Flammeovirga agarivorans: one gene and its partner. The main gene of each other region encodes a partner of the protein of the gene in region 2 in a complex. Links are inferred from orthologs where the notes say so. Each region holds a gene or a part of one and is shown on either strand. Other genes may lie near its edges.

The links.
Region 1: the proteins of groL (region 2) and metK are in contact, whole or in part, in a cryo-EM structure (PDB 8P4O), measured with the Escherichia coli proteins. The link is inferred for Flammeovirga agarivorans from one-to-one orthologs.

Annotation. Positions count from the first base shown.
Region 1 is NZ_JABAIL010000001.1:670,235-681,811, forward strand. What follows is about bases 5,553-8,395. They hold metK (methionine adenosyltransferase), read right to left. Parts: upstream 7,695-8,395; coding sequence 6,411-7,694; downstream 5,553-6,410. Other genes in these bases: HGP29_RS02815 (patatin-like phospholipase family protein), read right to left, coding at 5,553-6,340; HGP29_RS02825 (hypothetical protein), read right to left, coding at 7,718-8,299. Outside these bases: fbaA (class II fructose-bisphosphate aldolase), read right to left, coding at 119-1,204; accD (acetyl-CoA carboxylase, carboxyltransferase subunit beta), read left to right, coding at 1,600-2,442; rod shape-determining protein RodA, read left to right, coding at 2,600-3,877; more of HGP29_RS02815, read right to left, coding at 3,944-5,552; HGP29_RS02830 (TonB-dependent receptor domain-containing protein), read left to right, coding at 8,801-11,257; HGP29_RS02835 (response regulator transcription factor), read left to right, coding at 11,345-11,577. UniProt on the Escherichia coli protein: Catalyzes the formation of S-adenosylmethionine (AdoMet) from methionine and ATP.
Region 2 is NZ_JABAIL010000010.1:133,889-145,488, reverse strand. The notes cover bases 5,185-8,050. They hold groL (chaperonin GroEL), read right to left. Parts: upstream 7,504-8,050; coding sequence 5,866-7,503; downstream 5,185-5,865. Other genes in these bases: HGP29_RS23570 (co-chaperone GroES), read right to left, coding at 7,598-7,876; HGP29_RS23580 (hypothetical protein), read left to right, coding at 5,185-5,803. Also shown: HGP29_RS23605 (PD40 domain-containing protein), read right to left, coding at 1-850; HGP29_RS23600 (tetratricopeptide repeat protein), read right to left, coding at 859-1,902; HGP29_RS23595 (putative type IX sorting system protein PorV2), read right to left, coding at 2,042-3,223; HGP29_RS23590 (SixA phosphatase family protein), read left to right, coding at 3,414-3,881; HGP29_RS23585 (YhdH/YhfP family quinone oxidoreductase), read left to right, coding at 4,005-4,991; more of HGP29_RS23580, read left to right, coding at 5,150-5,184; HGP29_RS23565 (T9SS type A sorting domain-containing protein), read left to right, coding at 8,162-11,600.

The DNA of each region.
Region 1 (11,577 bases), on a different replicon or contig from region 2:
TCAGTTTTGCATTAACATTATCTATCGGTCAACTTTGTTGGATTACAAAAAAATGAAGTAAAAAAAATCCCCTTCTCATTACAAAAAGGGGATTCTTAATATTTAAAATCTTACAGACTTAGTCTTCGAAGATATTTACGTCATTCAAGTCAGCAAATGCTTGCTCTAAACGAGAAATCATTGACTCTTCAGAAACTCTTAACCACTTACGTGGGTCATAGTATTTCTTGTTTGGCTCATCAGCACCTTCTGGGTTACCGATTTGACCTTGTAAGTAGTCATGGTATTTAGCTTCGTAACCGCGGATACCATCCCAAGTAGCCCACTGAGTATCAGTATCGATGTTCATTTTGATTACACCGTAAGAGATACCTTCACGAATTTCTTCTAAAGAAGAACCAGAACCACCGTGGAATACGAATTTAACTGGCTTCTTAGATTCAGTACCGTGCTTCTCAACGATATATTTTTGAGAATCATCTAAGATAGATGGAGTTAACTTCACGTTACCTGGCTTATATACACCGTGAACGTTACCGAAAGCTGCAGCTACTAAGAATTTATGGTCGATAGCACCTAATTGCTCATATGCGTAATCAACTTCTGAAGGTTGAGTGTAAAGACGAGAAGGATCAACGTCAGAGTTGTCAACACCATCTTCCTCACCACCAGTGATACCTAATTCGATTTCAAGAGTTTGACCCATTTTAGCCATACGCTCGAAGTATTTTTTAGAGATTTCCATGTTCTCCTCGATTGGCTCCTCTGAAAGGTCAATCATGTGAGAAGAGAATAATGGCTTACCAGTTTCAGCGAAGAACTTCTCAGAAGCATCTAATAAACCGTCAACCCATGGTAATAATTTTTTTGCACAGTGGTCAGTGTTTAAGATAACACGAGCACCATATTGTTCAGCCAATTCGTGAACGTGCTTAGCACCAGCGATAGCACCTGCAATTGCTGCAGCTTGACCTTCACCTTTAATGCCTTTACCAGCGTAGAAAGAAGCACCGCCGTTTGAGAATTGAATAATTACTGGCGCTTTAAGTTTTGCAGCAGTTTCCATAACAGCATTAACTGAGTTAGTACCTACACAGTTTACAGCTGGAAGAGCAAAACCTTTTTCAAGTGCGTATTGATAAACTTTTTCTACGTCCTCACCAGTGATTACACCTGGCTTGATATCATTAATGTTGAAAGACATAATTATAATTTGAATAATTTGTGATAGTGTCACACGTACATCTCGTGCGATCATTAGCGTCACAAATATACAACTTCATATTCTATCATGGTAGTGCAATTTTGGTGACTTTAGTAATGTTAATAGGTGTACTTTTGTCAATTTTTAATTTAATTTTTCACCATTTCAATAAGGTTATTAAATATTTATAATTATTTAGCTTTTACATTCTCTCTTGAAAAACAATACCTTGAACACAGTTTTTTTGATAAAATTCCGTAAAATCTCAATAAATTATTATGCAAACATACCTTTAAACTTTTTATCTGAATTCTTAATGAATATCTTTACGATCCAATTACGCATAAGTTTTATGTGTATTAATGTATAATTTCGATACAAGTTTAGTTTTTCCTATGGCTTGGTTTAAAAGAAAGGAACAGGGGATCCAAACCCCAACTTCAGAAAAGAAAGATTCACCAGACGGTCTTTGGTATAAAACAAACCAAGGCAAGATCATACATATGCAGGAGTTACGTGAGAACGCTTACGTTTGTCCTGATGATGAATTCCATGTACGTATTGGTTCAAAAGAATATTTTGAGATTATTTTTGATGATAACAAGTTCACAGAGTTAGATGAAAATATGACTTCTGGTAATCCATTATCATTTAAAGATAGCAAGTCGTACGAAGATAGAATTGCTGCTTCTCAGAAGAAATCTGATTTAAAAGATGCTTGTAGAACAGTATATGGTAAGGTAAATGATGTCGACTTAGTAGTAAGTTGTATGGACTTTAGCTTTATTGGCGGTTCTATGGGTTCTGTAGTAGGTGAAAAAATCGCAAGAGGAATTGACTACGCATTAGAAAACAAGTTACCATTCATGATGATTTCAAAATCTGGTGGTGCTCGTATGATGGAAGCAGGTTTCTCATTAATGCAAATGGCAAAAACATCTGCTAAATTAGCTTTATTAGAAGAAGCAGGTTTACCATATATCTCTTTATTAACAGACCCTACAACTGGTGGTGTAACAGCTTCTTATGCGATGTTGGGTGATATTAATATTGCTGAACCTGGTGCTTTAATTGGTTTTGCAGGTCCTCGTGTAATTAGAGAAACTATTGGTAAAGATTTACCAAAAGGATTCCAATCTGCAGAGTTCTTACAAGAGCATGGTTTTGTTGATATGATTGTCAACAGAAGAGAACTGAAGAGAAAATTAACGACAATCTTGAAGATGCTTCAAAATTAATCGTTAAAACTATTTATATTGAAGTCCTTAGAATTGCATAATACATTCTAAGGACTTTTTTTTGTAAAAACCTTTTTGTTCATGACTATCTTATCAATTTTAAGATAGTAGTACGAGCAGATTTGCTCAATTATCATATATCCCCTAAGAAAATAAAATGCGTCAGGTTACCGGAAGAAGAAATATAGACTGGTTAACAGTATTTCTTTACATCATCATGGTTATTGTTGGATGGTTGAATATTTATGCAGCTGTTTATCAACCAGATGCCCCTACAAGTATTTTTTCATTGAGTCTAAACTCTGGAAAACAATTAATGTGGATAGGAGGTGCCTCTCTGATAGCTTTCGTGATTATGATGGTTGACTTTAAGCTTTTTAGCACTTTAGCCTATCCTATATTTATAGTCACATTATTGGCATTATTAGGTGTTTTAGTAATTGGTCACTCTGCCGGGGGTAATACATCTTGGTTTAAAATAGGCTTTATCCGTATCCAGCCATCAGAATTTGCGAAGTATGCACTGGCATTAGCTTTAGCAAAATACATTGATGATCCTACTGTTCGTTTAGATAAATGGCGTTATTTGATAATGGCTTTTATTATTATCCTTATCCCATTTTCACTAGTTATGTTACAGAAAGATACAGGATCAGCCATGGTATTTGCAGCATTTTTCTTCATGTTGTACAGAGAAGGGATGCCTGCATGGATTATGGTTTTAGGACTTTGGATGGTGTTTTTATTTGTCACAGCCTTAGTGTCTACCACTTTGGTGGCAGGTGGAATATTAGGAGGAATGGTAATTATTGCAGTCATCTATATTGTTTACAATAAGCGACCTAAATCCATGATATTTATTGTCGTCGGGATAGGAACTTTATCTTTCCTATTTACAGAAGGTATCGATTATATTCTCTACGACATCATGCGACCTCACCAAAGAAAAAGAATTGAAGTTTTGGTGAATCCTAATATTGATCCTTTGGGAGTAGGGTATCAAGTTACTCAATCGAAGATTGCCATTGGTTCTGGTGGTGTTGCTGGGAAAGGATTTCTAGAAGGGACTCAAACAAAATTCAACTTCGTTCCAGAACAATCCACTGACTTTATTTTCTGTACGATTGGAGAAGAACATGGATGGATAGGTAGTTTGGTAACTATTGGACTTTTTGCCGCGTTAATTATTCGCTTAATTATGTTGGCAGAACGGCAAAAATCTAGATTTGCCAGAGTATATGGGTATTGTGTCTCCTGTGTATTCTTCATACACTTTATGATTAATATGGGAATGACAATAGGAATTTTTCCTGTAATTGGTATCCCGTTACCGTTCTTTAGTTATGGTGGTTCATCACTTTGGGCATTTACAATGATGCTATTTACATTTATCAAATTGGATAGTCATAGAACACAAATGCTAGCAAGAAACTAGTTGTTAAATATAAAAAAAGAGGCTGTATTCTTATTGTAGAATACAGCCTCTTTTTTTGGAGTTAGGTTATTTTTCTAAAGCCTTCTCATGATATAAAAGAATACCAATATTGAATAAGAACATTAGATTGTAATCTTCTTCATTATAATGATTCACCGAAAAACTTACAGGACCGATTGGACTGGTATAAACGATAGAGCCAGCTAATGCATAATCCATTGTACTTGGTTTAAAGAAACTATTCTTTGTTGTATTCGGGAAAATAGTGCTGCTATTGGCGTACTTTACATCTGTAGTAAAGAAATGCCCCTCTAAAAACAAGTTCAGATTTGGAGTGAAAAAGCTCTTAATTAATTTGAGACCACCTGCAAAAAACCTTGGACCTCTAAATCCATGTGTAAATAAGGACCTAGAATCTAGTAACGGATAGTATGCAGGAGCATTAGCAAGAGAAGTCGTAGTAGTAATTGAAGCCTCATAATTTGACCAAAGTGCATGCCCACGAACACCTAAAGTAAACCATTTCATAGGGAAGTATTGTTCATACTGAGCTTGAATTGTATACCAATCTTGAGATGTTTTTCCTTGGTAAGGTTCATCTATATAGATATTAAAATCACTATCTCCCCAAATATATTTTCCAGAAACTTTAAAATGTCTACCCGTAGTTGCAAAAGTTTTTCTATTCAATGAATTGGCTTCCCAAGCTACACCGGTTGTCCAACCTTCTAGTTTTTGTGAACCAACTAAGTCAATTCCGACTTGACTGTTATTTGAATCGAGGTCAATTAATACGATTTGATCATAACTATCTTTGTTCCAGAAATAGCCACCAAAGCCAATTAGTTTTGTCTTTCTACTTGTGGGAAATGACATTTTTCCACCCGCATAATTGTCAGCCCTATAAATGGATAGGTTTTCTTGAGGTTGAAAAATAAGTTCTTTGGCATTTCCATAATTCCACCTGTTAAGCACATATTCAGCACCTAGTGAAAAGGGAAGTTCTCTTGCATAAAGAGATTCTACTTCTGCTTTTATTGAGCTGTAAAAAGTACCTGCCATTGCTGATACTCTTACGGTATTTAATGACTTAGTAAATACGTTAAATTGCCCGTTGAGGTAAAATTGTCCAATACTCCTTGATGCAATATTACCACCAACACCTAGTTTAAACTTTTTATTAGGGGTTACATCTATCAATAAACTTGGTGTATTGTCAATACTGTCATATAGAAACTGAGCATCAACATTAGAAAAGTAATTATTGGAAAGTAACATGCTATATCCATCATAAAGTTCATTGATAGACGATTGTTTACGTCTTTTAGGCTTTACAATGTTTCTTACAAAAACTCTTTGTCCAAAAGTTAGATTATCTCCTAACTCTACTCTTGTGATAATTTCTTCATCAGGGTCAAAAAGAGCATCAAAGTTACTGTCTTTAGGTTTTACTTTTGGTTGATTATGTCCGTAGAGATCAACTACAGAGTCTATCATTGTTCTTGCATAACGATCACCAATAGCTAGAAGTGAATCAACAGGAGTAAAATCAGCAGCAGAATAATCATCTACAGGTACTCCAAGAAATATATCTCTTTCAGGATCCAATTCTTTAGGGTATACATTGTTCATAACGATGTATTTGAGGATATTTCCCTTAATTAATTCTTCATCATTTTCAGGATATTTCGCAAGCATATCATGTGCTCCTAGGTTGACGGCAATAACCATGTCAGGGTTAAACTCCTCTTTCATGACATCAACAGGGATATTATTATATATACCACCGTCGTATAAATATTTTCCATCGATTTTAACTGGCCTAAAAACAAGAGGAACAGCCATCGAAGCTCTGACAGCTTTTTCTAATGGCCCATGATCAATTACAATAGCTTTTCTTTCAAATACATCTGCAGCTACAGCTCTAAAAGGAATATCTAAGTTGTCAAAGTCGTAATTTATTTCTTTGGATTTTTTATAGAGTCTTGCAGATAGATTATAGTTTAATAATCCATCTGGCACTATAGTCGGATTCCATGAGAAACCATAAATTGAGTCTAGTTCTATATTGAAATTGATCCATTCGGCACCTCTGGATTGTCTTCCAAAATAATATTGATCTTCAGTATTGACTTTACCGTTGACCCAGTCTTGAAATTCAGGGTCACTCAATATCGTGATCATCTCATCGGTAGTGTAACCTGCAGCATAAAATCCGCCAACAATAGCACCCATCGATGTACCTGTGATATAGTCGATAGGGATTCCATATTCTTCCAATACTTTTATGACAGTGATATGAGCAATACCTTTTGCTCCACCACCGCTTAGTACAAGTCCAACAGTTTTTCGGTTTTTAACTTCTTGTTTAAACTCTGAATGGTTATCGGTAATATTTTGTGCCCAACAGAAAAGAGATTGAAAACTAAAAATTAATATGAATAGTATTTGTAAAGTACGCATAATAAAAAAATCCTTGTTGATTTGAAATTACCAACAAGGATTCAGAAAAAATACTTTTTACATAAAAATATTAGATACCAAATGCAGATTTAATCTTATCTACATAGTCTAATTTTTCCCATGTAAAGAATTCTACTTCTTTATTTTCAAGTTTTGTTGTCGTTACTTTTTGACCATTGCTTTCTACAATATCTTTCACTTCAACTTCAACTTCTTTTTTATAAGGTTTTTGTCCCATGTGACCGTAAGCGGCTGTTGGAGCAAAAATAGGGTTTGTTAATCCTAAGCGATCAACAATAGCTTTAGGTCTCATATCGAAGATTTCTTCGATTTTCTTAGAGATTTCAGCATCAGTTAAATCCACTTTAGCAGTACCATAAGTCGTTACATTCAATGATACCGGGTGAGAAACACCAATTGCATAGGCAACTTGTACTAATGCTTCATCTGCGATACCTGCAGCTACTAAGTTTTTAGCGATATGTCTTGATGCATAAGCAGCAGATCTATCTACTTTCGAAGGATCTTTACCAGAAAAAGCACCACCACCGTGAGCACCTTTACCACCGTAAGTATCTACAATGATTTTACGACCAGTTAATCCAGCATCACCATGAGGACCACCAATAACAAACTTACCTGTTGGGTTGATGTGGAAAATTGTATTTGCATCAATCAACTCTGCAGGGATAACTGTAGGGATAACATGCTTCTTCACATCTTCAGCGATTTGTGCTAATGCTTCATCGTCTGAAACTCCAGGGAATTCATCGTGTTGCGTTGAAACAACAATAGTATGAACTCTCAAAGGAGTATTGTCTTCATTATATTCGATGGTAACTTGAGCCTTAGCGTCAGGTCTTAAGTAACCGATTAATTCTGGTTCATGCTTACGGATTTCAGCTAATCTTTTCACTAAGCCATGAGAGAAAGCCAAAGCCATTGGCATATAGTCTTCAGTTTCAGTTGTCGCATAACCGAACATCATACCTTGGTCACCGGCACCTTGTTCTTTGTCGACACCTTCTCCAACATTTACACCTTGAGCGATGTCTGGAGATTGACTATGTAGAGCTACTTGTACACCACAAGAGTGTGCTGCGAAGTAGTAATCTTCTTTGTTATATCCGATTTTATCAATTGTTTCCCTTACAACGTCAGGGATTTCAACGTATGCTTTTGTAGTAACTTCACCTGCGATTACAGCTAATCCAGTAGTTACCATAGTTTCACAAGCCACGCGAGAGGCAGGGTCTTGCTTTAACATAGCATCTAGAATCGCGTCTGAAATTTGATCAGCGATTTTATCAGGATGTCCTTCTGAAACGGACTCGGATGTGAATAAATACGTCATATTTTATATTCTGTTCTTAGAATCTACTTGAATTTAACATCCCATTGTGTGATGAAGTCTACATTATCACTATTTGGGATTTTGCCTTTATATATGAGTTCGGTTGAGCCTAAACGCTCTATTTCGTATGATTTAACTGTTTTAATTTCTCGGTTTAACATCCAGTGAAAACTATAATTTGCAGAGTCGATATGCTGAGTCATAATCGTATTGGCATCCGAAGATGATGGCATATGTTCTGTAATAAGCGTTTTCCAATCGACATTTCGTATCCATTCGGCCTTTCTTTTTTTCATTTTCAAAAAAGTGTCCTCATTTTTTTTGGCTCTGTCCAATTTTGATAGTGCACTATTTAAGGCATGGATGTCAACAAAGGCGAACCTAATTCCTAATTTCCAATGTGTAGTATCGATCACTGATCTACTATCATACACACCGGGAACGTTATCAAGTTCTTCTGCAATGAGCATCAAAGGTTTCTTAAATTGACTGGGTTGGAAAATGCTATTGCCCTCTGCATTTTTATAAGCAGACACAATATTTAGCAACTCTTTACTTTGTGAAAAATCAAACGTAAAAGAATAGTTTCCTTTTCCGTCTTCCATAATCTGAAGCTGCTCCTGTAATTCAAAGCAGCTAGTAAATACTGTTGATAAAATAATAATACAACAGTTGAGATAAATATTCCTAAAAGCCAATCAGTCTAAGATTAAATGTTAACCCAAGTACTTATCAATTTTAGACATTGTACTGATAGACAGTACTTAATGAAATTTTTCTGGAGATAAACTCATCTTTTCTCGAACACCTTCGAGTTGGGAGTTAGCACCTTGCTTTGAGGAGCGCAGGTTGCCAAGACTTCATTGGGCCCAATCCCTCTGCCTTTCTTGATAAGTAATGCGATGCAAATATAGATAATTGGTTTAAAGATCAATAGATTTCATGCTTTATTTTTTTTCAAATTTTATTAACACTGTAATCTAATATACTCACAAAGAGTGGAATAAATCGAATTTTTTTCAAAAAAAATAAAACTACAATTTTCTTCAGATTTGCTACAGATTTGAAATCTACTTTTGTGATATCATTTAAATTCGACTCAATTCATGTTCAGAAAAACTTCCACATTAATCGCATTTATAACTTTCATTATTGTTTCAGCAGCATATGCCAACGACCCAATTAAAAAAGGTATTATTCTAGGTAAGGTAAAAGAAGCAGGTAGTAATGTACCTGTAGAATATGCTACTGTAAGTATTTTTGATCAAGCATCACATACACTTATTGGAGGAACAGTAACGAACCTTGAAGGTATGTTTGTTGTGAAAAATATTCCTGAAGGAATGTTTACCGTTGAAATCTCTTTTATCGGTTTTCAGAAGAATATTATTGATGGTGTTGAAATAGGTAAACCCAATTATAAAGCAAACTTAGGAGAAGTGGAGTTGTCTACAGATGCAGAAGTTTTAGACGCTGTTGAAGTAGTAGGTACTCAAAATTCTGTGACTTATGATATCGATAAGAAAGTAGTTAATGTAGGAACTCAGTTTGCCGCAATGTCAGGAACAGCAGTAGATATCTTAGAAAATATTCCTTCAGTTACTGTAGATGGTGATGGTAATGTGAGTTTAAGAGGTAGTTCTGGATTTACTGTTTTAATTGATGGTAGACCTTCAGTATTAGATGCTTCTGAGGCATTACAACAAATTCCTGCTAGTACAATTGAAAATATAGAGTTGATTACAAACCCTTCTGCAAAGTATGATCCCGATGGTACTGCTGGTATTATCAACATCATTACAAAGAAAAATAAGTTAGAAGGTGTAAATGGTGTAGCCAACTTTAATGTGGGTAGGTATGGAAGAATTGGTGGAGACTTCTTACTAAACTTCAGAAAGAAGAAATGGAACTACTATATCGGAGCTAATTACAATAAGAGACCAGGTCCGGGTAGCTATAAATCTGAACGTAGAACTACTACAAATGATACCACTTCTTATGTGATTTCTGATGGAGAAAGAGAACGTACTTTTGAAGTAATGGGTATTCAAGCGGGTGCTGAATATTCTATTTCGGATAATGATTTCATTAAACTATCTGGTAGAGTTGGTGATTTTAAAATGTATGGTGGGATGGATGCGAATTTCTATGAATACCAACAAATTGGAGGAAGTGACCAACCGATCAACGAGACGGAATATATTTCTAGTGAATACTGGCAAAGAGGTGGTTTATACTACAGTGCAAACTTAGCTTATCAACATAAATTCAAAGATAAAAAAGGACATACTTTAGATGCTATGGTAGATTATGGCGGTAGAGATATGACCGAAAGCTCAATCAATGAGTTGTATCCAAAAGATGCAAGCGGAGTGATAGCAGAAAACCCAGCTTCAGGCCAGAGGTCTACAGAAATTGGCCCTGGAGGAAGATTAAGAGCTAAAATAGATTATACGTTGCCTATCGGAAAAACAGACAAGTTTGAAGCAGGATGGCAAACAAGATGGAACAAATCACAAGATATTAACGAGGTATATAATTATGATGTGTCGACTGGTGACTATGTCTTTGCACCAGACTATAGCTTTACTACCAACTACACGCAAACAATCCACTCACTTTACGGTATGTATGCCGGTAAGGTAGGTAACTTTGGTTATCAGGGTGGATTGCGAGCGGAGTATACAGGCCGAAACATCAACCTTGAAGGAACTGAAGAGGACTATCCTGTAGATCAGTGGAATGTTTTCCCAACGATTCACCTATCTTATGGATTACCAAAAGAAGACCAATTGATGTTGAGTTACTCTCGAAGAATTGAAAGACCAAGAGGATATTACTTAGAGCCTTTCGTTACTTGGCAAGATGCCTTTAACGTACGTAGAGGTAACCCAGCTTTATTACCGGAAAACATTGATTCATTTGATTTTGGTTATTTAAAAGGATTAGGAGAAAAAGCTACTTTATCTTTTGATGCTTACTATAGAATGACACAAAACAAAATTGAAAGAGTTCAGAGTGTTTGGTCTGAAGGTGTTATTTTACATACTTATGAGAACGTAGGAACTGATTACGCTTTAGGTTTTGAACTTTCATTAAACTATAATCCTGTAAAATGGTGGACCATTGATTTAATGGGCAACTTATATGATTACAGAGTAGAAGGTGAATTGGAGGGACAGAGTTTTGATCGCCAAAGCTTAAACTGGAGTAGCCGTTTTAACAACACATTCAGATTGACAAAACAAACTCAATTGCAAATCAATAGTAGATATACTGGACCTACTGTAACTGCTCAAGGAGAAAATGAAGGGTACTATATGATGACTGCTGCTTTAAAGCACAATATGATGAAAAAGAAGTTGACCATTACAGCTTCAATGAACGATGTATTGGGGACAGCAGTAAGAAAAAGTACTTCAGAGGGTGTCGGTTTTAATAATTATACTGAAGATTTTAGATATGCTCAGTATTTTACTATGACATTCACTTATAGATTGAATAACTTTAAGCCATCGAGAAGAGGACCTTCAGGTGGTGGAGGTGGAATGGATGACTTCTAGAGACATCCTCTCCTGAATAAAAATATGCATTGAGTAGCCATAGCTTGCAAAAAGTAATATGGCTACTCTTTATTGATATTAGTGATTATGAAACTGTTATTGATCGAAGACAATCATTTATTAGCTGAAGATATATTAGCCAATCTAAAAGATCAGAGTATCGGTGTAGAACATGTCTCTACTTTAACTGATGCTAGAGAAAAAATAGGTGTTTACGCCTATGATATCTTAGTGGTCGACTTAGGCTTACCTGACGGTAATGGTTTGGATGTAGTCAGGTTAATAAAAGAAGTGGATGCCAATGCAGGAGTATTAATCGT
Region 2 (11,600 bases):
TCTTAGGTTTTGACCAAATGGTGTCTTGTTGTGAGTAAGAAATATACAGATCTCCACTTCTAAATAAGATCATTTCAGATCCATCCATACTGATTGATACTGTTGCTGTATGATGATCATGATTTACAGGATTAGGGAGCGGTACAGGACTACTCCAGTGAGAGTAATCTTTGCGGTGACTGTGATATATATTTTCCCATAAATGGGTTTGAATATCCGGATTATCAGTTCTAAACTCATGTCTTCTTGTTGTGAAGTAGAGATCATCTTCCACAGCATCAACTAATGGGCAGAAATCTGCATATTTTGAGTTCACTAATGGGCCTAAGTTCTTGATAATAACATGCTGTTTGGGTGAAGAATAAAATTCTTTGCCAAAGATGCATTCCTTGATTCTCTTTTCAATCACTTCTACTTTATCACTTCCCTTTATACTCTTTTCATAATATTCAGTCGCTTCATCAAATAAAGCGTTGTAGTGTAGAGTAGTTGCAATATTAAAATATAGATCAGAAGATGCAGTATCTCCTTCGATGGCTAAGGCTTTTTTGAGATAGGTAATTCCATCTGATTTTTCTTCAGTAATCGAAGCTAAATAGCATTCCCCAATTTTCTTATTGATTCCAGGTTCTTCACTGATATAATCATAAGCACCGAAATAATATTTAAAAGCTTCATCAGGTTGATGTAATTGGTAGAATAGACTATCCCCAAGTCTCACTAAATCTCTGACAAGACTCATGTCTTTTTGACCGAGGTCTACGACATGGTTCGTTGAGTCTACTATATTTTGAGCTTGTAGTAGGAAAGAACTAATGAGTAAGGTAAATAAAATTAGTATTTTCTTCATATAAGTAGTTAATGACAAGTGCCCTGTGCATATTTGAGTCCCACAAGCATGCCTAGTTCGGCTGCTTTATGCCAATCTGAGCAAGCTCCTGCATCATCATGTAAACGCTCTTTTATATTACCTCTAGTAATGTAAGCATTTGCATAATACGGGTAATTATTAATAAGTGTATTGATATCTGTAAGGCTTTCAGAGAATCTACCGGTAAGATATCTCGTTATTGCTCTATTATTAAGTGCTTCTTTATGTAAATGAATACCATGTGTTATCGCCGATGAAAAATCATTTTCAGCCTCTACAAAATCTTCAAATTTAAGGTAGATAAGGCCTCTGTTATTGTAGGCATCCACAAACGCAGAGTCATAAAAGATTGCTCTGTTATAATCATCAAAAGCTTTTGCAATTTCATCCAATGATTCGTAGATCATACCTCTATGATTGTATGAAGATGACATTTTTGGATCAAGTATTAATGCTGTAGTAAAGCAGTCTTTCGCTTTATGTGGTTGATGATTTTTATGGTATAATGTTCCCATGTCATGCCATGTAACAGCATCTTCAGGGTTAACTATACTGATTTGATCAAGTGTTTTTAATGTTAACGACTGGGCGCCAATTTGATAATAGGATTGGGCTTTCTTCCATAATGCCTTTACATGATTAGGTTGAATGTGAATGGCACTATCAAAATCAGAAATTGCATTTAAGAAGTCATTTTCAAGAAAGTAGGAGATTCCTCTTCGATAATATATATCGACTTTGTTTCCATGTGCTAGATGAAGCGCTTTTGTAAAGTCATTCTGAGCACTCTTGAATGATCCAAGTTCTGTTTTTATCACACCTCTCTTGTATAGAGCTTCTTTGTTATTAGCGTCGTGTTTCAGAGTTTCATTGCATTCAAAAAGAATTTTATGAAAGTCACTGTTGTTGATTGCTAGCTCTTCTTGATGGATCGCATATACATTTTCATGTTGTGCTAGTACATCAGTTGAAAGTAGAAAAATGAAATAACAGACAAAAAATAAGTTTTTAAAAGTGAAATTCGAGTCCATTAAAGCGAAGTAATAGTACAGTAAATAAGTAGATAGTTCCTCAATTATAAGGGTAATATGCAAAAAAGTCAATTAATTCACTGAATAGTAATGGATTGAGTAAGAAGAATGTCTATTTTAAACGTATTTTGAACTAATATTAATAATACTTATCACTTTTCGGAGTGGATTCGTTTCTTTTGATGGATCTACCAAAATCAACCTTTAAACTAAAGATATGAGAATATAGAGATGCTGAAGAGACGTCGCCAATGTTGGTAAGAGCGTAATCTACAGTAAAGCCTTTAAATGCAAATCCAGCACCAAAGCTCGGTAAGAATTCTAGTGATTCAGACCCGTCAAAGTCTTTAATGTATTGAAGCTGGGAGATTCCACCTCTTAAGAAAATCATTTTTTTGTAATGGAATTCAACACCCATGTGGGGATCAACAGAGATTAAATCTGTTTTAATCACAGTATTTCTTTTCCCATCAAAAGTCATATCAAAACCAACAGAGACCAAGGCTCCAATGAGTTCTTCTGCATTTTCTAGCTGACTTTGTTTCCATATTGCAAAGCTTCTTGCACCTCCAACAATAAGGCGAGGAGTTGCTACTTCTACAGAATTGTCAGGAATTGTATTGCCAGTGGCTTTGAAGATTTCATAGAAAGTTGCTGGATTGTAGGTCCATACATTATATGTACCTGTAATATCTTTTGCAGTTACACCGGCAAACCATCTTTCTTTTTGCCATTGTAATCCAACATCTAAACCAAAGCCCCAAGCATTGGCAAATTGTCCTGCATTTCTATAAATCACTTTTGCGTTTGCACCGAATTTTAAGTGAGGAAGTTGCGGGAATTGTCTTGCATATGAAAAAAGGAAGGCATAATCTGCAGACGAGAAACTTTGTACATTATCCCAATTAATGTTGCCATCAGGATCAAATAAGAAACGAGTATCTGGAATGTCATCTACACCAAAGCGGATAAAAGTTATTCCTAAAGCAGATTGATCATCAATTTTGGTAGCAAAGCCACCGAAATCATACTTTGCAATACCAGCAAAATACTCTGCATGCATTAATGAAGCGGTATAACGGTCCTCTATATTCAATAAACCTGCAGGGTTCCAATATCCTGCAGTGGCATCATCAACAGTTTCCGTTAAAGAATTACCCATTGCCAATCCTCTTGCACCAACACCAATAGCCAAATATTCATTGACATATTTAGGAGCTTCAAGTTGAGCAAATGAAGGCTTTGAAATAAGGATAAGCCCTACAATAATGAACAGTTGTAGTATTAATGATTTATTCTTAGAGTTAGATGATCTTGTCATTCTTAAAAATGGGTTGTGAAAAAATCACGCTGATTTAATTAAGCCTTAAAGAAATGATAATGCCAAAGGCAAAAATTAAAATAATACTTAATATATTAAATATAAGCTTTAACGTTTTTTATTATATCATTTTGGTGCTTATTTTTAGTCAAAAATTGAGAAAGTATAAATTTTGAAAAGGTTAATACTAATGAGGCATGCCAAGTCGAGCTGGAAAAATCCACTTTTGACTGATTTTGACAGGCCTTTAAACAAACGAGGAGAGAAAGATCTCGTAAAGATGGCAGATGTGTTATTTGAACATAAACTTATGCCTGATTTGATCATTTCATCTCCCGCAAAGCGAACTAAGTTAACTGCAGAAAAAGTAGCAGAAACTTTAAGTAAACAATTGCACTTTGAAAAAGATTTTTACAATGCTTTGCATGATGAAATTTTAGATGTTATCAAGTATCTAGACGAAAATCTTGAAACCGTAATGTTGGTTTTTCATAATCCTGCGATTACAGATTTAAGAAATCATTTTTTAAGTGACTATATAGAAAATATTCCAACTGCTGGTGTTATAGCTATTGAATTTAAAGAAGCTGATTCTTGGAAAGAGTTAACTAAAGGAGAGGAACTCTTTTATGAATATCCTAAGAAATATTTTTCATGATTAAATAATCTGATGATCGTTTAATTAATATGATGATAATGGGTGTAAATTGTGTCTAAAGTCATTATTTAGTGTACACCTTAGCTGTACATTGTGACTTTACAATTAAACCCCATTATTAAAATGACAACTTTCAAAGCTTTTGTTACTGAAAAAGTAGGAGAGAAAGAATTCAAATCTTCCATTCAAAATAAAGAATTATCGGATTTACCAGAAGGAGAGGTTTTAGTTAAAGTAGCGTATTCATCTTTAAATTATAAGGATGCTTTATCTGCATTAGGAAAACCTGGAGTTACAAAAAATTATCCTCATACACCTGGTATTGATGCATCTGGTGTAGTTGTTTCTAGTAAATCGGATAATTTCAAAGAAGGAGATGAAGTTATTGTAACAAGTTATGATTTAGGGATGAACACTTGGGGAGGATTTTCCGAATATATCCAAGTGCCGTCAAATTGGGTCGTTCCAATGCCTAAAGGTGTAACATTAAAATCTAGTATGGAATTGGGGACTGCAGGCCTAACAGCAGCAATGTCTGTTTATAAATTAATTCCTCATGTTAGTCCTGAAGATGGAAATATCTTAGTTACAGGTTCTACTGGTGGAGTAGGTTCTATTGCAGTTACTATTCTTAATAAATTAGGGTATTCTGTAGTTGCCGTAACTGGAAAAGCAGAAAAAGCAGATTATCTAAAGAAAATAGGTGCTTCACATGTTATTACAAGAGAAGAATTCCTTGAAGGAAATCAACGTCCTTTATTGAAACCGTTGTATGCAGGTGTTATAGATACTGTTGGAGGTGAATATCTTGCTACTGGTATTAAAGCAACCAATCCTTTGGGAGTAGTAACATGTTGTGGTAATGCAGCATCTTTTGATTTACCTATTAATGTGTTTCCATTTATTTTAAGAGGGGTTTCATTAATTGGTATTGATTCTCAAAACTTCCCTTATGCTGAAAGAGTAAAAGTATGGAATAACATTGGTGCATCATGGATGCCTGAAACTCTTGATGAAATTACAGAAGAAGTAAACCTTGAAGGGTTAGAAGATAAAGTTAATGCCATCTTTAAAGGGCAAATAAGTGGTAGAGTAGTGGTTAAACTATAACTACCCTAATAGAAGGTCATTCGAATGTTTTTACTGAGAATGACCTTTTTTTCCATATTTTATTTTAGAAACTAGCTAAGAACATTACGTACTTTATAATAGTTCCTAAAAAAGGATTATTTTAGATTAACACAAAAACTGATTTATACTTAATTTACATGACTCAAGAACTACTTAACTATTATGATAATTCTCCATTAGGCGTTGCCATATACAGGCGTAAGTCAGAGCGACAGTTTGAGTTTTATTATTATAATAAGGCGGGAAGAAAAATGGATGGGGCAATGGATGTCGCATACAAGGGTAAGATGATAGATGAACTCTACCCGAATGTTAATGAAATGGGATTAGTAGATGCATTAGAAGAGGTTTATCAAACTGGGGTTTCTCAAGTTGTTCCATTAAAAGGATATAAAATGAGTAAATCTGATATCCTGTACAGAACGAATAGAGTTCAAAAATTAAAAGATGAATATGTTGTAAGTGTGTATTCAGATGAGTCTGATACATTCTCCTATATCCGACAAATAGAGAAAGACAATAAGAACTTGAATAATGCATTAGATTTTATTTCCCATCATTTAAGAGGAAACCTATCTACATCGTTGGGTATTTTGGAGTTATTTCGAGCCACAGAAGTTTCACTAGAAGAAAAGAATTTTCTAATGGATGTCGTCAAGAAGAACTTAGAAAATATAGATAGTAAAATTCATCATTTGGTAGATGTTTTATACAAAGAGGTGAAACACGATGAAAAGCTTCTTAAAAAATATAGTTCCGAAACTCAAGACTTTAAAGATATAAAAGTTTAAAAATAGAAAAGGCACTCACGAATGAGTGCCTTTCTTATATATATAACTACTGATAATGTCTATTACATCATACCTGGCATACCACCTCCCATTGGAGGCATAGCAGGAGCTGCAGCACCACCTTCTTCTTTCTCATTAGAAACTACACAATCAGTAGTTAATAATAAAGAAGCAACTGAAGCAGCATGCTCTAAAGCAAGACGAGTTACTTTAGTAGGGTCAATAACACCAGCCTCAACTAAGTCTTGGTACTCTTCAGTACGAGCATTGAAACCGAAGTTACCTTCGCTTTCTAAAATTTTATTTACGATAACTGAAGCTTCTAAACCAGCATTTCCTAAGATAGTTCTTAAAGGAGCTTGGATTGCAGTTTTTACAATCTGAACACCAATTTCCTCATCAGGATGAGCTGTTTCTACTGAATCAAGAACTGAAGAAGCTCTCAATAGGGCAGTACCACCACCAACTACGATACCTTCTTCAACGGCTGCTCTTGTTGCTGCTAAAGCATCGTCAACACGATCTTTCTTCTCTTTCATTTCAGTTTCAGTAGCCGCACCGATATAGATAATTGCAACACCGCCAGCTAATTTAGCTAAACGCTCTTGTAATTTCTCTTTATCATAGTCTGAAGTAGTGTTTTCGATTTGAACACGAATTTCAGCAACTCTTGCAGCAACAGCGTCAGCAGAACCAGCACCATTTACAACTACAGTATTGTCTTTGTCGATGATAACTTTTTCAGCTGTACCTAACATATCGATAGTCGCATCTTCTAGTTTCATACCTGTCTCATCAGAGATAACAGTACCACCAGTAAGAACAGCGATATCTTGCAACATTGCTTTACGACGGTCACCAAAACCTGGAGCTTTAACAGCTGCAACTTTTAATGCACCACGGATTTTGTTTACTACTAAAGTAGCTAAAGCTTCAGAATCAACATCTTCAGCGATAATTACTAATGGCTTACCAGTTTGAGCAACTTGTTCTAAAACAGGAAGTAATTCTTTCATTGTAGAAACCTTCTTGTCGTAGATTAAGATGTATGGAGTTTCCATATCTGCTTCCATTTTCTCTGTGTTAGTCACAAAGTATGGAGAAAGGTAACCACGGTCAAATTGCATACCTTCAACAGTTTTTACTTCTGTTTCAGTACCTTTTGCTTCTTCAACAGTGATAACACCATCTTTACCTACTTTTTCCATTGCTTCAGCGATCATTTTACCGATCTCAGCATCGTTGTTAGCAGAGATAGTTGCTACTTGCTCAACTTCTTTGTTTGTTTCAACAGTTTTTGAAGTATTCTTTAATTCAGCAACGATAGCTTTAACAGCTTTATCGATACCACGCTTCAAATCCATTGGGTTTGCTCCAGCTACAACGTTTTTGATACCTGTAGTGAAGATCGCTTGCGTCAATACAGTAGCAGTAGTAGTACCGTCACCTGCCTCATCAGCAGTTTTAGAAGCTACTTCTTTTACTAATTGAGCACCCATATTTTCGATTGGCTCTGCTAATTCGATTTCTTTAGCTACTGAAACACCATCTTTTGTTACGTGTGGTGATCCAAATGATTTTTCTAAGATTACGTTACGTCCCTTTGGTCCTAAAGTAACTTTTACAGCGTTTGCTAAAGCATCAACACCTTTTTTTAATCCCTCGATTGCTTCAGTATCGAAATGAAGATTTTTTGCCATAATATTTTTATATTTTTTAGAGAAGTTCTTGTGCTTTCTCTGTTGAAATTTTGTTTTAATAGTGGTGAGATTAACCTCACTCTTTAATTAATAATTATACGATAGCTAAAATGTCAGCCTCACGCATCATTAAGTAATCGTTTCCTTCTAAGTTTAATTCAGTTCCTGAGTACTTACCATAAATGACAGTATCACCCACTTTAACAGTTAAAGGCTCATCTTTAGTACCATTACCAACCGCTACTACAGTACCTCTTTGTGGTTTTTCTTTTGCATTGTCAGGGATAAATAGACCTGATGCTGTTTGAGTTTCTGCTTCTGCAGGCTCAATTAAAACTCTATCTGCTAAGGGTTTAATGTTTACTTGTGACATTTTTATTTATCTGTTTTATAATTTTTTGTTATTCTAAAAAGTATAGAAGAAAAAATAATCTTCATTGCCTTTTTTACATGAAGTGTGCCAATGTAAAAAATCGATAAGATTTGTCAGTTTTACTGACAAAGCGACAGGGTGAGATGAAATTTGATAATCATTAAAAGGTTTGTTGTCATATTTAAATTTCGAATTGTTAATGACTTCAATTATATTTGACAAAACACACAGACTAAATCCAACAAGTTGTGTACTTAAAGCATTAATAATTATTTAAACTTAAAGATGAACTACAAGCTCAAATTGTCGCTACTCTTGTCTTTACTGTTATTAGCTACTTTTAAAGTAACTTATGGACAAATTTCTACAAAATCACTTTTTATTAAAGGTGAAGTCTTGCCCTCTGGCATAGAACAATTAAAACTGATTTCAGCAGGAGACTCAAATTTCGAAACTATTCTTTATGCAACTAAAAGTGGAGAAGTATTTTTCGAAAGTCTAGAAGGAGAACAAATTGGGAAGAGTACATCAAACGTGTTATCTTCTAATGGAACCTCAATTTATTTAGATGTAAAAGGAAGTCAAGCATTGTTTCATATTCATGTGAACCTTATGAATATGAGTTATGAAGTCACAGAATTGAAAGGGCTTTCAGTATTGACAAAATTGGATGAATATAACTCTGAATGGAGTACTCCAATGGAATTATTGTATTCCTATAAAAACAAAGTACTCACCTTCGAAGTGCCGTATAGTTTTTTATTACAGGATAGATATAAAATCGTAGCAGATGCTGATAAAACCCTTGAATGGTATGGTGCTACTGTTTCTAATCTCTCTTATACGAATCAATTAAATAATAATACTGATAATGGTATAATAACAGACTTTTCCTTTGATTTTTATTATGATTTAGGGATTTCATCTATCTCAATAAATAATGAAAAGAAGCATTTGGTTAATAGTCTAAGCACAACTAATAATAATGTTATCATTCTAGGAACTGAATATGATAATGTTGGGAATAAATACGTTGTCGGAAATTGTTTAGATTGTGATGGCGATTCAGTAGGTTATATTCAAAAAAATAATGGTGATAAATTTCTTTTTAGTACAACGTTTCAAAATAAAAGGGGAGCTTTTTTTCAAGTAAGTGAAGACGGTGAAGTTATTTCAGTATTGGTAAATAATAACACAGAAAATGGCATCACATTTAATAACGTCAATTATACTGTAACTAATGAAGATCAGTTAGTACTGTTTGTGTTGAATAATGACCTAACCGTTAATTATACTAAGAAGGTCTTTAATTCTTCAAATTTAGGTCTTATAGAAAAAGATGGTTATGATTTGTCAATTGATTTAGAGAACAATATTTACACACAACTTTACCTTGCTGATAGTGAGGTTACAGTCAATGAAATAAATGAGACTTTTGGATCTGAGTCTATTATACAATTAACAAAATGGGACGCTTCAGGATCACATCAATGGAGTAAGAATTTAACATTTGATCAGAAATCTGATTTTGAAGCAAGTATAATGACCACTGATAGGTCTGGAAATATTTATGTAGTAGGAGACTTGGTAACAGATGGATTTCAGTTTGATGGTAGTTTAAGTACTTATCATGTAAGTAACGATTTATTTGCATTAAAGATTGATACTGAATTTCAAATCAGGAACTTTTCATTGTTTTCACAGAGAAACCCAGAAAAGTTATCAACAATCTATAGTATTGAAGGAGGACAAGATCAGGCATTTGTTACAGGTGTTTATTACGAAGGAGAATTAATTAACTATTATGGATATTTTGAATCCAATAATTATTCGAAAGGGTATTTCATTACGAGTTTTCATAATGAAAGATTTGATAAGTTTGCTTCATTCTATTTAGATGATCCATCTTTGATCAATAAGGAAAATATTTCGATAAAAGCAGATCAATTCGAAAACTATTATGCAGTAGTAAACACTTCATCAAAAACGGAAATATTCATGGATCAGTCTGATAGAATGTATATCAATGAATTTTCATCAGGTGTAAATGTTTTTAAATTTTATAAAGACTATGTGTTTAAAGGGTATGGTAGAGTACGTTATGAAGGGATAAATTATACAAATTTAGATATAGATCTTTCCAATGGAATAAAAATAAATGGGAATATAACAGGTTCAGGATCTGTTGTTTACAATGAGAAGTCAGTGGAGTCAATCAGTAGTAATAATAAAACGCTACAGATTGATTTTGAATTAGATCCAACTACTAGTTTTAAAGATAGACATCCAATTCTTTCATCAAAGGAACTAACTATTGGTGGATCTTCTGTTACAAGAAGTATGCTTTCCGTATTAAATAAGAGAGACAATATTTTTTATGGAATCAATTACTTAAAAAATGATGCAGGCATCTATTTTATGACTGATAACGGAGATAAACTTTCAATTGATGAACAGTCTAATTTAATTCCTTCAAGTACAGAATATCAACTTAATGGTAATGGTGATTATTCTTCTTATTATTATACCGTTGATATTTACAATAAAAAAGTGGCACTTCATGAAATCACCTCAGTAGCCTACCTACCTAAAGTTGATGATAAACTGGGTACAGCAGTTGAAATTAGTAGGGTGGAACATCATTCTGATAAAGGAATTATCAAATATATTTCAGAAGAAATAGCTCTTGAACATGAATTCTATTTTATGCTGAATGGTGATACTACTCTTTTAATTGGTGATGAAAGGACAGTTGATATACGCTTTCCTGTAAGAGCAAATAAAGGACAAAAAGCACAATTAGTATTCTATATAGATTATCAATATGGATATTTTTCATATGAAATCATTACAGATATGACTTCAAAGATTAATGAAGTTCGATATGATAGTATTTATGATTATACAGCTATTGAGTCAGATATAGAAAATAATATTTATAGATTTGGATCAAGTATTGAAAACCAGAATACGTCTAACTTACAAAAACTTAATAGTGTTGGAGAAGTACTAATAAACAAGAATTTCTCCTTAGGTACTGTAGATGAATTCGGAAATAACTTAAAAGTAGATGAAACATCGGGGAATGTCATATTGGTATTACAGAATCCAAATAATGCCAGTTCATTTACTTATGATAATAATGAACATTCTTTAATGGCAGATTCTAAATCTGTTATAGTTTACTTGGATAATGAATTAAACTTACTCAATTATTCAACATCTACTGGAAGTAGCCAAGACATCTCGGTAACTACTTTTGATGGTTTAGGTTACTATGCAGAGTATGAACATAATGATGATATTATTTATATACATCGATTAGATACTGAGAAGGTTGAGGAAGTGACCTTCTTGACGGTTAATCAAATAGGCTCATATTATCTTATTACTTTGACCGCTGATAAACAAGGTTTATTATATCTATCCGGTGAATTTATTAGCAAAGGTATCTCAACAGAAGAGGGAGAATTGGAAGCTTTTAAAAATAGAGAGGTAAATTCTCCTTTGATAGCTATTAATTCTAGTGATGGTTCTGTTAAGTGGGCTAAATCTTTAATAAGTGGTCAATCAGGAGGGGGAACAGGTTGGCCAACAGGGTTTCAGGCAGGTGATAATTCTGTTTATATAACAGGCTGGATTTACTCTAATGATACTTTATTTGAAGGCCATTTAATTCCGAAAGATGAAGGTGTAGAGGCAGGTGATTTTTCAAATTTTGTAA